4 regions of the Colwellia sp. E150_009 genome follow, and region 3 is predicted to be linked to each of the others. Evidence: predicted binding sites of a transcription regulator. Region 3 holds the regulator's gene; each other region holds the start of a gene.
The links. Region 3 encodes NrdR, which represses ribonucleotide reductase genes. Its sites were predicted from a motif close to AAACACNANATNTNGTGTTT; they were not measured.
Positions count from the first base shown of each region.

Region 1 (4,135 bases), on a different contig from region 3:
AAGGGCTGTACTACATTTAGGTTCAACCCTGAAAACTTTTCAGGAGTACTTGTCAATGAAACCGACCTAGCCAACACCGAATATCAGTTCACTGTTGAAGGCGGCGAAGTTATCAAAGTTAAAGGCAATGAAACTGTAATTTATGAGGGGCAAGAGCACATTGCTTCAAACCTATTTGACGCAATAAAAGAAGGGCAATACGGGCGCTTTTAGCACCTGATTTAGCACATTAACTAGATGCCTATTTATACAAAAGCGAGTAAGCATCAATATATTTTAGCTTACTCGCAAACTTAACTTATTCAACTGGATTCATTATCAATTATTTAACAGAGATACATCATGACACAACCATCTTCAACACAAAAACCGATTGAAATCAGTAAAAAAATTATCGGCGTATCCGTAGTAAATAAGCAAGACATTGCTTTAAACAAAGAAAATAACACGCAAGCAATTCCAGAAGAATCAACTCAGCCTATCGAGGTCATTGAAAAAACCACACGACCTAAAGAGCTAGATTCTAGAACCTACAAAATTAAAGCATCCGCAGGGTATGATCACGCCTACTACGTGAGTATTTCAAACGTTGTGCTTAACGAAGGTACAGAACTAGAAGAAGTTCGTCCCTATGAAATATTCATTAACACCAAAGACAAAATAAATGTTCAATGGGTACATGCCCTCACCTTTATGATGTCGGCTGTCTTTCGTAAAGGTGGTGAATACATGTTTCTACTTGATGAGCTACGAGAAGTCTCGTCACCTAATGCCGGTTGGTTCGGACAACATACTCGGGGAGGCAACCCAAGATACATTGAGTCAATGGTTTCAGCTATTGCCGATACTATTGCTTATCATGTAGAGAAAACTTGCGGCGTTACCGTTGAAGCTATTGAACTATCAAACGAAGCCAAAGCCATTATTGAAGAAAAAAAGGCTGAATACTTAAAAAACCATAACTCGACAATTACCTCAACTCAGGTAGACAATGAAGACGCTGGCATGCCAAATGCGATGGACTGCCCTAAGTGTAAAGTACGCAACGCGGTAATCAAACTTGATGGTTGTTTAACTTGTGTCTCATGTGGCGATTCAAAGTGTGGTTAATGGTACCAATATCACTAGCAATTTAAATGATACCGATAATGATACATTTATACCACACTAACATAAAACACGAGCATCACCTTTATCACTAAAACACTATATGTTGTGTCAAATACAGGACAAAAACACAACATACAGAAAATCATTAACAAAAAATTTGATCTGGATCAACTACGAACATCCTAGAAACACTATATATTGTGCACACCAATAAAACAAAACACAATATATAGGTTTTTATATGGAGTTTAATTGCCTCCCTCCCTCTGTCGTTTTTCAAGAAGTCCCTAACGAAATCAGCTTATGCTTTAGCATTACTGGTTGTAAAGTTGGCTGTAAGGGCTGTCATAGCACAGAATTATGGAACGAAAATTATGGCAGTGCGCTAACCAACAAAGCGTTTATTACATGGCTAAAAAAATACCAAGGCTTAATCAGCTGTGTGGTATTTTTTGGCGGGGAATGGCAGCGACATGCATTAATAGAAAAACTACTTATTGCCAAAAATTTGGGGTTGAAAACATGCCTCTATTCAGGTGAAAAATATATCGATATTAGTATTTCTCAACATTTAAATTTTTTAAAAACAGGGCCGTGGCAAGCCGAACTTGGTGGCTTAGAAAGCAGCACTACTAATCAAATTTTTCGTAACGTCAACACTGGCGAAACGCTTAATCATTTATTTATAAAGAATCATTTAAACAAGTCAAACAATCACTCAACAAAAGAAGGAACCAACAATGTTGCGGCTTAATGAAGAACAAATAAACAATAAAAAAGATTTCATCCTCCATTACTTTTTAGCAAAAAATGCTGCTGATGGTTCAAAAATGGATGCCAATGCTAATGTTAGCCATAAAAATATTGCTACGTTAGAAGCAGAATTATTGAAAGACTGTTTTGTGCAAATAAACCGTGCTTTAGTGCAAGACAAAATTCGTGAAACCTTCAACGACGAACTAGCCAACGAATACTTACGACAAATTGAAAATCATGAAATATACGTACATGATGAAACCAGTTTAAAACCCTACTGTACCTCAGTAAGCATGTATCCATTCTTACTTGACGGTTTAACAAAACTAGGCGGTGAGTCAAAAGCGCCTAAACACTTAGAGTCATTTTGTGGCTCTTTTGTTAATCTTATTTTTGCTATTTCAGCACAATTTGCTGGTGCTGTGGCTACCGTTGAATTCCTTACTTATTTTGATTATTTTGCTCGCATTGAATACGGTAATGATTATTTAACCACACATACTAAAGCCATTGAAAATCACCTGCAGCATGTGATTTATGCTATTAACCAACCAGCGGCAGCACGTGGTTATCAAAGTGTTTTTTGGAATATTTCATTATTTGATCAACATTACTTCGCTGCCATGTTTGACGATTTTGTTTTTCCTGATTTCAGTAAACCAAACTGGCAAACAGTAGAAAGCCTACAACAATTCTTTCTTGGTTGGTTAAATAAGGAACGCGAAAAATCAGTATTAACATTTCCCGTTGTGACTGCCGCCATGTTAACTGAAAATGGGCAGTGTAAAGACTTAGATTTTGCTCGCCAATTAGCTGAACAAAAAGCACAAGGGAATTCTTTTTTCATTTACTTATCAGACAGTCCTGATTCTCTTGCCTCTTGCTGCCGGTTACGCAATGAAATTTCCGACAATACGTTTTCCTATACCTTAGGTGCAGGTGGTGTTGCTACAGGTTCAATTAACGTTATTACGTTAAACATGAACAGGCTGGTGCAAGACGGTCGTGATCTGCAAACAGAAATAGAAAAAATTCAAAAATACCAAGTTGCTTACCGTAAATTAATGGAAGATTACAAAGCCCAAGGCGCGTTATCTGTTTACGATGCTGGTTTTATTACCCTTGATAAACAGTTTTTAACCATTGGCATAAATGGTATGGCTGAGGCAGCAGAATATAACAATATAACCGTAAGTAATAACCAAGCTTATAAAGACTTTGTTAGCAGTCAGCTAAAAGTTATTTACAAAGCTAATCAAGAAGCCAAAAAACGTTATGGTTATATGTTTAACACTGAATTTGTACCCGCTGAAAATCTAGGTATTAAAAATGCTAAATGGGATAGCAAAGATGGTTATCAAGTCAACCGTGATTGCTACAATTCTTACTTTTATTTAGTGGAAGATGACAACACCAATCATCTCGACAAATTTGTACTACATGGCAAGGAAATTACTCAATATTTAGATGGTGGCTCAGCTTTACATTTGAATTTAGATGAAACGTTATCTACCGAAGCGTATTTAAAATTATTTAATGTGGCTGCAGCAACAGGCTGCAATTATTTCTGTACTAATGTAAAAATCACCATCTGTAATGAGTGTGAAAAAATAGATAAGCGTACTTTAATACAGTGTGATGCATGCGGAAGTGACAATATTGACCATGGCACACGTGTTATCGGGTATTTAAAACGGGTTACAGCTTTTAGCCAAGGCCGTCAGAAAGAGCATGCATTACGTTACTATCACAAAAATGCACCTAAACATGAAAAAAGTACAACAGCTGCCTAGCGACCACTTTATAGTAATTTTATTTAATCAGTAAATTCACTGCACCATGAGTATGGTTACTTTGCTAGCCATACTCTCATCATCTAAACGGCCATAACGCATAATAAAGTCGGCTTTACCATCATAATTAATATCATGTTGCTCAAATAATGCACCATTTTTAGGTAATAATATTTTATGTTTACTTGCCTTACGGTTAAACAATTTCTTACTTTTATTACCTAAAAAAATAGATAGCCTTTCTTCGCCCGCAGACAGAATTAAATCTTGACGACCATCACCGTTCACATCAGTTAATAGCACTATAGGTTGGCCACTTTGCCCTGATGTTAAACTAAAGCTTAATTCAACTTCCTTACTAATTAACGCATCATTTTCATAACTATCATCATCATTTAGTACAAACAAAAGTACATTTTGATCTATACCGCCTGACAATAACGCGCCAATTATATTACTAACACTTAACTCAAATG
Region 1 is NZ_JBHFOM010000017.1:54,882-59,016, forward strand. Features, by position in the region: gene ACE1OF_RS09670 (adenosylcobalamin-dependent ribonucleoside-diphosphate reductase) at 1-213, shown strand, start outside; gene ACE1OF_RS09675 (hypothetical protein) at 343-1,110, shown strand; gene nrdG (anaerobic ribonucleoside-triphosphate reductase activating protein) at 1,352-1,864, shown strand; gene nrdD (anaerobic ribonucleoside-triphosphate reductase) at 1,851-3,659, shown strand; gene ACE1OF_RS09690 (FG-GAP repeat domain-containing protein) at 3,696-4,135, opposite strand, start outside.
Region 1: a site for NrdR is predicted at 1,202-1,221, ahead of nrdG (anaerobic ribonucleoside-triphosphate reductase activating protein). Genes of this name have one in related genera too.

Region 2 (4,135 bases), on a different contig from region 3:
AATATTAACAGTTTTAGAGATTGAGCTGTCGATCCATTTTTGAGCTGCGGCTTGTACTGCGACATGTTCTGATGGGGTTACCGTTGAGGTATCAACAAAACTTTCTGGTAGTTGGGATAAATCTAATGATGATACTGAGCCTATTTTGCTCATGGGCAATTCCCAGTCATTACCATGCGTGCTTTTCATTAAACGTTCGTACGCTAATACTTCGGCAGAACGCACATTAACTTGTTGCTTGGTGGATTTTCCAGGGACAATCACATTACGCTTATAATCATGGGCAAAACTTGGTTCTATCCCATTACTGGCGTTGTTTCCTAATGATAAGGCAATGGTTCCTGTTGGGGCAATAGAGCTGTGATGAGTAAATCGTAGCCCTGTTGCAAGTGCATCTTTTACCCATTTTTCACCTAATTCAGCCACAATATTTTTCATATAACGACTGTAATTAACGTGTAATTCAACCCCTTTAACTTGATCACCTAACTTGTATTTTTCTGCTAATTCAGGACGTTTATGTAATAAAGCACCGGTTATGGTATACATTTCGTTTAAGAATGGTGCACCGCCTTTTTCTTTTGCCAGCTTGGTTGCTTCTCGCCATCCTTCTAATGCAAGGTGTTTAGTCACTTCTCGGGTAAATTCTACCGAATTGTTTTTACCGTATTTCATACCAAGCATGGTCATGGCTGAGCCTAAACCTAAATAACCCATGCCGTGGCGGCGTTTGTTTTCTATTTCAGCTACTTGCTCAGGCAAAGGTAAACCGTTAATTTCTACTACGTTATCTAACATACGTGTGAAAATACGAACAACTTTTTTAAAGCGCTCCCAATCAAAACTCGCTTGTGCGGTGAATGGATTACTGACAAAAGCAGTTAAGTTAATAGACCCCAATAAGCAAGACCCGTTTGGTGGTAATGGCTGCTCTCCACAGGGATTGGTTGCCCGAATTAGCTCGGCAAACCAATTGTTATTATATTCATTCACTTTATCAATCAAAATAAAACCTGGCTCCGCATAGTCATAAGTTGCATTCATGATCATGTTCCACAAATTTTTTGCGCGGATTGTTTTATATACTTTACAGGCAGTTTCACCTGCATGGTTTACTATGTAACCGTCCATTGTTAATGGCCATTCACGCCAGATTACTTCATCAGTATTATTGTCAGGCTCATAGTTAAGTCCTAACAGATTAATTTCATTTTTATTGGTAGGGAAAACTAATTGCCAATCGGCATCAGCTTTGACCGCCTCCATAAATGGGTCGGTAATTAATATGGATAAGTTAAATTGGCGTAAACGGCCATCCTCACGTTTTGCTTTGATGAATTCCATGATGTCTGGATGTTGGCAATCAATTGTGCCCATTTGCGCACCGCGGCGTCCACCAGAAGAGGAAACGGTTTTACACATGGTGTCGAAAATATCCATGAAGGGTAAGGGGCCTGATGTGGTTGCACCTGCACCCGCAACAAAACCGCCGTCTGGGCGAATGGTTGAAAAATCATAACCTATACCACAACCTGCTTTTAGCGTTAAGCTTGCTTTACTAACGGCTTCACCCACGATACCTTGCATTGAATCTTCAATAGTTGCGGATACCGTACAATTAATGGTTGATGCCGTAGGTTTTTGTTCGTCAGCACCTGCATTTGAAATAATACGCCCTGCGGGTATTGCGCCATTCATTAATGCCCATAAAAATTCTTCACGGTATTTTTTTTGTTTTGCTGGAGTTGTTTCTACGTTTGCAATTGCCTCTGCAACACGCTCAAATGTATCGATAACGCTATGGTCAACAGGCGTACCTGATGAGGTTTTTAATTGATACTTTGAACGCCAAATATCTTGAGAAGCAAGTTGTAAATGATTGGGATCAAAAACGGCTGACGTTGTGAGAGCATCTTCCATAATATTTTCTTTAATTATCTCATTATTCATTATTTATCTTCTTATGATTTTTAGCATAGTGCGGTGAAATGACCGCTCTATAACAGACGGACACCCGTGATTTTTATAAATTGAATAGTTGATCGAAATCACATGTTTGTCAACGTAATTCTATATGTTGTGTTGTTTGTTTGATTTGGCACAATATATGGTGTTATTGTTTTTTTATTCTGAGCGTAATAATACCAAGTTGATTAAGTTCTTTCCCGCTCAGTGAGAATTAAAAGACTTAGAAGCAAGGCATTGATTTTAAGAAAGGGGCTAGAGTTAGAAAGGGGAAATAGCTCCCCTTTTAATAGAAAAATAAAGAAAAAGTTAGTTTAAGTTAGTTAAGAAAAGCCTGATAGGCAAGATTTTCTGTTGCTTCTTCGAACTGATAGCCTAAGGCATTTAAATGTTCAAAAAACTCACTTTCTTTATCCTTGCTGACTTCAAAACCAGCGAGTACTTGACCAAATGCTGCACCATGATTTCGGTAATGAAAGAGAGTGATGTTAAAAATGCCACCCATAGCATCAAGGAATTTTTCTAATGCACCTGGATGTTCAGGAAACTCAAAACTAAATAGGCGTTCATCCCTATTTGCGGTTTTGTTTTTTCCACCGATCATATATCTAACATGCAGTTTTGCTAATTCATTCTCGGTGAAATCATTAACCTGATAGTTAGCATTACTTAAAAGGTCAAGTATTTGATGACGCTCCTGCGTGTTGCCACTTAAACGAACACCCACAAAAACATTCGCATTTGCTTCGCCTGTATAGCGATAATTAAACTCGGTAATCGCTCTATTGCCAATGGTTTGGCAAAAACGTTTAAAGCTGCCTTTTTCTTCGGGGATTGTTACAGCAAGCACTGCTTCTTTTTTCTCGCCTAATTCACAACGTTCAGAAACATAACGTAAACTATGAAAGTTCATGTTAGCACCTGATAATATAGCAACTAATGACTGATCAGTTTTATCGTTTGTCGAACAGTATTTTTGTAGTCCCGCTAGTGATAATGCGCCTGCAGGTTCAGCGATAACGCGTGTTTGTTCAAAAATATCTTTAATTGAGGCACAAATTTCATCGGTGCTTACGGTAATTACATCATCACAGTAACGTTTAATTAAATTAAATGTATGCTCACCAATGCGTTTTACTGCAACACCGTCAGCAAATAATCCTACTTGAGGTAAATTTACAGGTTCACCAGCAGCTAAGGCGGCTTTCAAACATGCAGAATCTTCGGCTTCTACACCAATAATTTTAGTGTTTGGACTTAATTGCTTTAAATAAACAGCGATGCCAGCAAGTAAGCCACCACCACCCACAGGAACAAAAACGACATCAGTTTTAGCATGTTGCTGTAATAGTTCTTTGGCTACTGTGCCTTGACCCACAATAACGTCTACATCGTCAAAAGGGTGGATCAAGGTTTTGTTTTCCGCTTTTGCATATTCAATGGAAGCTTCTTGTGCTTCATTAAAACTATTACCCACTAAGCGAACTTCACCACCAAAACGCTTTACATTGTCAACTTTGATGTCTGGGGTTGTTTTAGGCATAACAATGGTTGCTTTTATGCCTAATTTACTAGCAGCAAGCGCTAAACCTTGAGCATGATTACCTGCCGAAGCAGCAATAACGCCATGAATACATTCAGCTTCGCTTAAATTAGAAAGCTTGTTGTAAGCACCTCGTAACTTAAATGAATGCACAGGTTGTTGATCTTCTCGTTTTAAATAAATTTGATTATTTAGACGGGTAGATAATTTTGTTAAGTGTGTCAGCTCTGTTTCAATAGCAATATCATAAACAGGTGCAAGTAATATGCGTCTTAAATAATCAAGTTGCTCGGCATGCTGTGCGAGCAACGCTTGGCTTTGCGTATTCGTCATTATTTACCTACAAGTCCGTCGAGTAAATCACGGTTTCTTACCGCGCCTTTATCAGCACTGGTTGCTAACATGGCATAGTTTTTTAACGCATAGCTAATTGGACGAACTCGGTCTTTAGGTTTCCATGCATTGCTCCCTTTAGCTTCCATTGCTGCTTTACGCTCAGCCATTATTTCACTGCTAACGTCTAAGTTAATGCTACGATTTGGAATATCAATATGAATAATATCTCCTTGTTCAACTAAGGCGATAGCGCCGCCATTAGCAGCTTCTGGAGAAACATGACCGATTGAT
Region 2 is NZ_JBHFOM010000017.1:50,684-54,818, reverse strand. Features, by position in the region: gene ACE1OF_RS09670 (adenosylcobalamin-dependent ribonucleoside-diphosphate reductase) at 1-1,950, opposite strand, end outside; gene ilvA (threonine ammonia-lyase, biosynthetic) at 2,285-3,841, opposite strand; gene ilvD (dihydroxy-acid dehydratase) at 3,841-4,135, opposite strand, start outside.
Region 2: a site for NrdR is predicted at 2,097-2,116, ahead of ACE1OF_RS09670 (adenosylcobalamin-dependent ribonucleoside-diphosphate reductase). Genes of this name have one in related genera too.

Region 3 (4,135 bases):
CTTTAGTGCCTACCTGATAATAAGCAAACACAGTTTCTTTAACAGTGTGCGGTACTATGGTTAATCTAAATTTGTTGTTGCCTGATGCTTCATTTAATGCATTTACCGTTAAGCTTGTACCATCAACCGTCACCGAGCCTTTTTCTGCAATGTAATGCGCTAAATCTGACGGCATAGATAGCCAGTATTCAATGCTATTACCGTTATTAGTAATAGATAACACTTCACTAACACCATCTACATGGCCTGAAACCATATGCCCACCAAAACGTGTATTTGCTCGCATGGCTTTTTCTAAGTTGACTTTCATACCTACTTTATAATGAGCAAATCCCGTACGTTGCAACGTTTCATTTGACACGTCTGCACTATAGGTATGTGGGTCATAATCAACAACAGTCAGACAAATACCGTTAGTGGCTATGGAGTCACCTAATTTAACATCGCTCATATCAAGGCTATTGGTCGCGATAACTAAACGTGCTCCTTGCGCATTAATATTAATTGCTTTAATTGTGCCGACAGCTTCAATAATTCCAGTAAACATGTATATTCTCTATTCTGTTTTGCTAAGTGTTATAATCAAATTTTTAATTAGTATGCTTTCTTTTCAGTTTTGCAGTAATACGAATATCATTACCTACTTGACGAACATCGGTAATTGATAACAATTTTGCTTGCGCTAATGTATTAATATTTGGCATTTCTATTAGGTTTTTTCCATCTCCGCCTAATAGCTTGGGAGCTTGATATAAAATAAATTCATCTGCCAAACCTTGTTCTATAAACGCTCCTGCCAAGTGGGCACCTGATTCAACTAACACATCATTTAAGCCACGTTCAGCTAACAATGACAGTAATGCTAGCAAATCAACTTTATTCTTACCTATGTTCGTTTTAACCATAGGAATTTGTACTTGTTCTACAAAATGAGGCCAATCATGACAATTTTCAAGGCTAGTTTCATTTAAATTTCCACGCACCAAAATAATAGGTGATGCCTGATTAAAAAAGTCTAGGTCGGGCTTTAGCCTATTTTGACTATCAATGACCACCCGAACAGGTTGGCGAATATTTTCTGCCTGATAGTTTTCTTTTAATTCACCTAATTCAGACCAACGCACTGTCATTTTGGCATTATCAGTTAAAATTGTATCTGCACCAGTAATAATCGCGCAGCTTTGTGCCCTAAGCTTTTGTACATCAAACCTTGCGTTACTTGAGGTAATCCACTTACTTTCACCATTTTTCATGGCTGTTTTACCATCTAAACTAGCCGCTAATTTAACGCGAACATAAGGCAATGCTTTGGTCATTACATTAATAAAGCCTACATTTAATAACTTTGCTTCATTTTCTAACAAACCAAATGCTACTTGAATACCCGCTTGTTCTAACATGGCTAAACCACGGCCAGAAACTTCTGGATTGGGATCAACCATTGCAGCAACAACACGTTTAACTTGTGCATCAATTAACGCTTGAGCACAGGGAGGCGTCCTACCAAAATGGCTACATGGCTCTAGGGTTACGTATACAGTTGACCCTTTAATTAACTGAGGGTAATTATTTCTAGCGTCAAGTAGAGCATTAACTTCTGCATGCCCCTGCCCTGCTTTTTGATGAAACCCAGTACCAATAATTTGAGTATTAGTTCCGTTTTCAGTCGTTTCTTCATGAACCAGAACACAACCTACTCTAGGATTAGGGGATGTGGTGTAATGACCTTGCTTGGCTAGCTTGATAGCTAATGCCATAAAATGGTGATCTTGTTCAGTAAACACGTAACTTCCTTCCCTATTTTTTATTCGGCTTTTTATCCACCTTTTTATTACCACTTTTCTCTCTGCTACGGCTTTCCTTGCCTAGCTGAGCTATTTCATCAGCAAATTCACTAATGTCTTCAAATGATAAGTACACTGAAGCAAAACGAAGGTAAGCAACCTTGTCTAACTCTTTTAATTGAGTCATTAATAAATTGCCGAGCATTTCACTGGTAATTTCACGTTCTCCAGTAGCACGCATTTGTGATTGTAATTTATTGATAGACAGTTCAACTTGTTCAGTGCTAACTGGACGTTTTTCTAACGCCCTCATTAGACCGCTTCGCATTTTATCTTCATTAAACGGCTCTCGACTTCCGTCTCGTTTAATAATGCGAGGCATAACTAATTCAGCCGTTTCAAAAGTGGTATAACGTTCATTACAGACAAGACATTGCCGACGACGCCTAATTTGGTGTCCGTCTGACACTAAACGCGAGTCAATTACTTTAGTTTCTTGTGCGCTACAAAATGGACAATACATGGTTTACCTACAATAAGTACATGATCAAAAATGGCCGCTAACTGCGACCATTTTAATATAAATTCACATTAATTTGTAAATTAGTTTTGATTATTCAATATACTATCAAAAATTATTTATACACAGGGAAACGTGCGCATAACTCTTTAACGTTGGCTTGCACTTTAGCGATTGTATCTTCGTTAGTAATATCATCTAAAATATCACAAATCCAACCTGTCAGTATTTTAGTTTCTTCAACACCAAAACCACGACGACTAATTGCTGGCGTACCAAGGCGTAGGCCACTAGTAACAAACGGAGAACGAGGATCATTTGGTACTGAGTTTTTATTCACTGTGATATGTGCTTTACCTAATGCGGCATCAGCATCTTTACCTGTGATATTTTTATCAATCAGATCAAGTAATAACAAATGATTTTCGGTACTGTTTGATACCACCTTATAGCCACGTTCTTGTAATACTGCAACCATAGCTTTTGCGTTATCAAGTACGCTTTGTTGGTAAACTTTAAATTCTGGTGCTAACGCTTCTTTAAATGCTACCGCTTTAGCAGCAATAATATGCATTAATGGGCCACCTTGACCACCAGGAAAAACAGCACTGTTTAATTTTTTGTAAATTTCTTCATCATCACACGCTGAAACAATTAAGCCACCACGAGGGCCTGCTAATGTTTTATGAGTGGTAGTAGAAACAACATGCGCATGAGGTACAGGGTTAGGATATAAACCAGCAGCCACTAAACCCGCAACATGCGCCATATCAACAAAAAAGTAGGCACCAATGCTGTCTGCTATTTTACGCATACGCGCCCAATCAACAATACCTGAAAATGCTGAAAAACCACCAATAATCATTTCAGGCTTGTGTTCGTGAGCTAAACGCTCTAATTCTTCGTAATCAATATCACCAGTTTCAGGGTGAAGACCATATTGAACAGCTTCATAAGACTTACCTGAAAAGTTTACATGAGAACCATGCGTTAAATGACCACCATGCGCTAAACTCATACCTAATACTTTTCCGCCAGGTGTTACAAGCGCTTGAAAAACAGCAGCATTTGCTTGTGAACCTGCATGAGGTTGAACATTAGCATAAGTTGCACCAAATAATTCTTTTGCACGGTCAATCGCTAGTTGTTCTGCAATATCAACGTATTCACAGCCGCCGTAATAACGTTTACCTGGATAGCCTTCCGCATATTTATTAGTTAATTGTGAGCCTTGCGCTTCTAGTACACGCGGGCTACAGTAGTTTTCAGAAGCAATCAATTCAATATGCTCTTCTTGACGCACAACTTCATTGCTCATAGCTTGATAAAGTTCAGCATCAAAATCTGCAATATTCATATCACGAGTAAACATGGTTTTTCCTCAAATAAACAACCTAAGAACGTTGTATGTAAGATAATAAAAAGGTCTAAAATTAATGCCGCATATTTTGCCTGAGTTAGTCCAAAATGTACACGGCAAAACCAGTAACTTTTAGTTCATTTTGTCTTGTCTTATGTCTGAATTGCTGTAACTACTATTTTGATACAAAAAAACAAGACAAGAACAAATATAACCAAAACCAACAACACAGAATATAAACAACAATATATCAAAAAACAACAAACAATAAACAATATACCCAATAAAATCCGAATTAATAACAAACCCTGAGTTTTGCTTTATTCTAAAGTTTTGTATGAGTATTAACTTATTTCTGCTAGCTCAATGCTAAAACCACTTTTTCAGAACGTAGTTTTTTTGCCATCAATAGTACTAAAAAAATGGTCATGCTGATTGTCACTAACCCTGTAAAAGCCAGTAACGCCCATG
Region 3 is NZ_JBHFOM010000040.1:18,860-22,994, reverse strand. Features, by position in the region: gene ACE1OF_RS15375 (riboflavin synthase) at 1-547, opposite strand, end outside; gene ribD (bifunctional diaminohydroxyphosphoribosylaminopyrimidine deaminase/5-amino-6-(5-phosphoribosylamino)uracil reductase RibD) at 591-1,784, opposite strand; gene nrdR (transcriptional regulator NrdR) at 1,798-2,307, opposite strand; gene glyA (serine hydroxymethyltransferase) at 2,420-3,676, opposite strand; gene ACE1OF_RS15355 (ABC transporter permease) at 4,023-4,135, opposite strand, start outside.

Region 4 (4,135 bases), on a different contig from region 3:
TTCTCCTTAAAAATTCTGACTGCGAAGACCAGAAGTTAATGCTGAACCTTGCTCAAAATGATAGCGTCCTGTATGTAATGCGCTTGGACCTAAGCGAGCAAATTTAACCATTAAGTACATTTCAATAATAAATAAAATAGTATAAACAATGATAAAAGCGACAAGAGAAAATAACACATCACCGACAGCTAAATCTGAGGTAGATAAGAAAGTTGGTAACACTTCACTAATTGCCCATGGTTGACGCCCAAATTCAGCGACAAACCAACCTGTTTCAATAGCTACCCAAGGTAAAGGTAAAGCAAAAAATATCGATTTAAGTAACCAACGTTTTTGTTCAATTTGACGTTTAGCGTTATAGTAAAAAGCTAAACCAAATAGTAATAACATTATAAAACCTGAAGCAACCATCATACGAAATGCCCAAAAAACAGGGGCCACCGGCGGTGTAGAATCTTTAACTGCCATTTGAATTTGCTCTTCAGTGGCGTCTACAACGTTTTCAGTATATCGCTTAAGTAGTAATCCATACCCAAGATCATGCTTGGTTTCATTAAACCTAGCCAAATTTTCAGGTGTCTCTTCGCCATTGCGTAACTTAACTAAATACTCATACGCGATCATACCGTTACGTATTCGAGGTTCATGTGCTTTTTGTAAATCACGTAAACCAACCACTTCTTCGTCTAGCGAGCGAGTAGCTATAAGCCCTAAAGCATAAGGAATTTTAACTGCATAATGCGTTTCCATGGCTTCATCGTCAGGCATCCCCACAATAGTAAACGCTGCTGGTGCCTCTTCTGTATGATATTCAGCTTCAATGGCGGCAAGTTTTACTCTTTGTACTTCACCCACTTCATAACCCGATTCATCACCCAATAATATGACAGAAAGGATAGCAGCAATACCAAAGCCTGCCGCAACAGAGAAAGATCGTTTGGCAAAGGCAACGTCTCTGCCTTTTAGTAAATAATAACTACTAATACTTAAAACAAACATTGCCCCTGCAACATACCCTCCTGCTACGGTATGTATAAATTTAACTTGTGCAACTGGGTTAAATATAATTTCGCTAAAACTAACCAGCTCCATACGCATAGTTAGGTAGTTAAATTCACTACCTACAGGGTTTTGCATCCAACCATTGGCTATTAATATCCATAAAGCTGACAGGTTTGTACCTAATGCCATCAGGAAAGTGCCCAATAAATGTTGTCGTTTACTTAAACGTTCCCACCCTAGGAAAAACATCCCGACGAAAGTAGATTCAAGGAAAAAAGCCATTAACCCTTCAATTGCTAGTGGCGCACCAAAGACATCACCAACATAATGCGAGTAATATGACCAATTGGTACCAAACTCAAATTCCATTGTTAGGCCTGTTGCAACACCAATGGCAAAGTTAATACCAAACAACTTTCCCCAAAACTTTGTCATGTCACGATAGATCTCGCGGCCAGTCATAACAAAGACAGCTTCCATAATAAATAGAATCCAAGTTAACCCTAAAGTTAAAGGAACAAATAAAAAATGAAATAACGCAGTAACAGCAAACTGCCACCGAGATAGTTCAACTAGAGTTTCACTGATCATATTAATAAATCTCCTTGCTATGCTTGTGCTGTGTGCTACTTTTTTTTACGCTTGAAATAAAAATATATATTGTAAGTGTTAATCAAAAAGCGACCATTTCTTAACTGTTGAATAAGTAATCAAAACATCAGTTATTCAACCACTTTTTACGAAATCGATGAGTGTTAGCGCAATAGTAATTAGCGATAACTGAAAATAAGATAGAATCTAGTGTGTTCTTTGAGTCGTCATCCATAATTCATACCTTACGTTATTATGCCTTACGCCTTACATTGTGTAGTAGTAACAACTAAATTAGATAAACTTAATATAACTTAAATACAAGCTTAACAACACAAGAATTACAATGATTAAAACTGATTAGTGTAATCGGAAAAAACGATTGATAATATAGTGAAAGTAAATTCAATTTCTAACTTTTAATTAGCTTTCCTAGTTAGCAAAGATCTTTAGAAATTATTAAATTATTTGTTTGCCTGCCTCTTTTTTACCCAAGTTGTTCAAACTAAAAGCAACATTATAACCATCTGTTTTATAAGGATATAATTTTATATATTACTAATAAGTATATAAACTTGTAAAAATTAATTAAAATAATTTCATTTAAAAATTTTTTTTCAAAAAACGATTGATTTTGGTAAGTTACTAAAGCTTTTAACGTTACTAGGTTAGTCGTTGCTAACCTAACGGTGACAAATAAAATTATAGTAAAATTTAGCGCTTTTTATATCTTGCAATAAAGACAAAACCTCACTATCTTGTGTCTATCTTTATAAAAAACCCTAGATGTTGTGTACTCCACATAACTAGCATATTTTTTAAAAGTATTTAGAAAGTAGAACTAATTAAACACTCTTTAGCAAAACATATGTTATTCATGCTAAAGAAAACAACCATAATTTACACCACAGGTCTTTCATGAATAATAAGCTTTTTGTTACCAAACGGAATGGCGAAAAAGAACCCATTGATTTAGAAAAAATTCACCGAGTTATCGCTTGGGCTGCTGAGAACCTTGAGCATGTGTCAGTTTCTCAAGTTGAATTAAAATCACATATTCAATTTTATGATGGTATTAAAACGGCGGATATTCATGAAACTATTATCAAAGCCGCTGCTGATTTAATATCAGAAGAAACCCCTGATTATCAATATTTAGCTGCTAGGCTTGCTGTGTTTCATCTGCGTAAAAAGGCATATGGACAATTTGAGCCCCCCTCTCTTTATAAACATGTTGTTAATATGGTTGAGTCTGGTAAGTATGACCAACATTTATTAGTAGATTACGACGAAAGTGATTTTGAGCATATGTCGTTATTTTTAGATCACAGCCGTGACCTAAATTTCAGCTACGCTGCGGTTAAACAACTTGAAGGTAAATATCTTGTACAAAACCGCGTTAACGGTGAAATTTATGAAAGCGCACAATTTCTGTATATTTTAGTCGCAGCCTGCTTATTTGCTAAATATCCCAAAGCAACTCGCTTAAGTTATGTTGAAGGCTTTTATAACGCCATATCAACCTTTAAAATATCATTACCTACCCCGATTATGGCTGGGGTTCGTACACCAACTCGTCAGTTTTCATCTTGTGTGTTAATTGAATGTGATGATTCGCTTGATTCCATAAATGCTGCGTCAAGTGCGATAGTGAAATATGTTTCTCAACGTGCTGGCATTGGTGTAAATGCTGGGCGTATTCGTGCATTAGGTAGTACTATTCGTAATGGTGAAGCATTTCACACGGGTTGTATTCCCTTTTACAAACACTTTCAAACAGCCGTTAAAAGTTGTTCACAAGGTGGTGTTCGTGGTGGCGCAGCAACATTATTTTACCCACTGTGGCATTTAGAAGTAGAAAGTTTACTGGTACTTAAAAATAACCGTGGTGTTGAAGAAAACCGTGTACGCCATTTAGATTATGGTGTTCAATTTAACAAAGTTATGTATCAACGTTTGATTAAAGGTGGTCATATTACATTATTTAGCCCAAGCGATGTGCCTGGACTTTACGATGCTTTCTTTGAAGATCAAGAAAAATTTGAAGCACTTTATATTCAATATGAAAATGATGATTCAATTCGTAAAAAGCGTATTAAAGCTATTGAGTTATTCACCTTATTTGCCCAAGAACGTGCAAGTACAGGCCGAATCTATCTACAAAATGTTGATCACTGTAATACACATAGTCCATTTGATCCTAGTAAAGCGCCTATTCGTCAAAGTAACTTATGTTTAGAAATTGCTTTACCTACTAAGCCAATGAACGACGTTAATGATGAATCAGGTGAAATTGCATTGTGTACCTTATCTGCATTCAACTTAGGGGCAATAGAGTCACTTGATGAATTAGAGCCATTAGCTGATTTAGCCGTACGTGCACTTGATAGTTTACTTGATTACCAAGACTACCCTATTCCTGCTGCACGTAATGCTAGCTTATCACGTCGTACTTTAGGTATAGGTGTTATTAATTATGCCTATTATTTAGCAAAAAATGGCTTATATTACTCAAATGGTAGTGCCAATAATTTAACTCATA
Region 4 is NZ_JBHFOM010000027.1:32,311-36,445, reverse strand. Features, by position in the region: gene ACE1OF_RS12645 (cytochrome ubiquinol oxidase subunit I) at 7-1,593, opposite strand; gene nrdA (class 1a ribonucleoside-diphosphate reductase subunit alpha) at 2,512-4,135, shown strand, end outside.
Region 4: a site for NrdR is predicted at 2,371-2,390, ahead of nrdA (class 1a ribonucleoside-diphosphate reductase subunit alpha). Genes of this name have one in related genera too.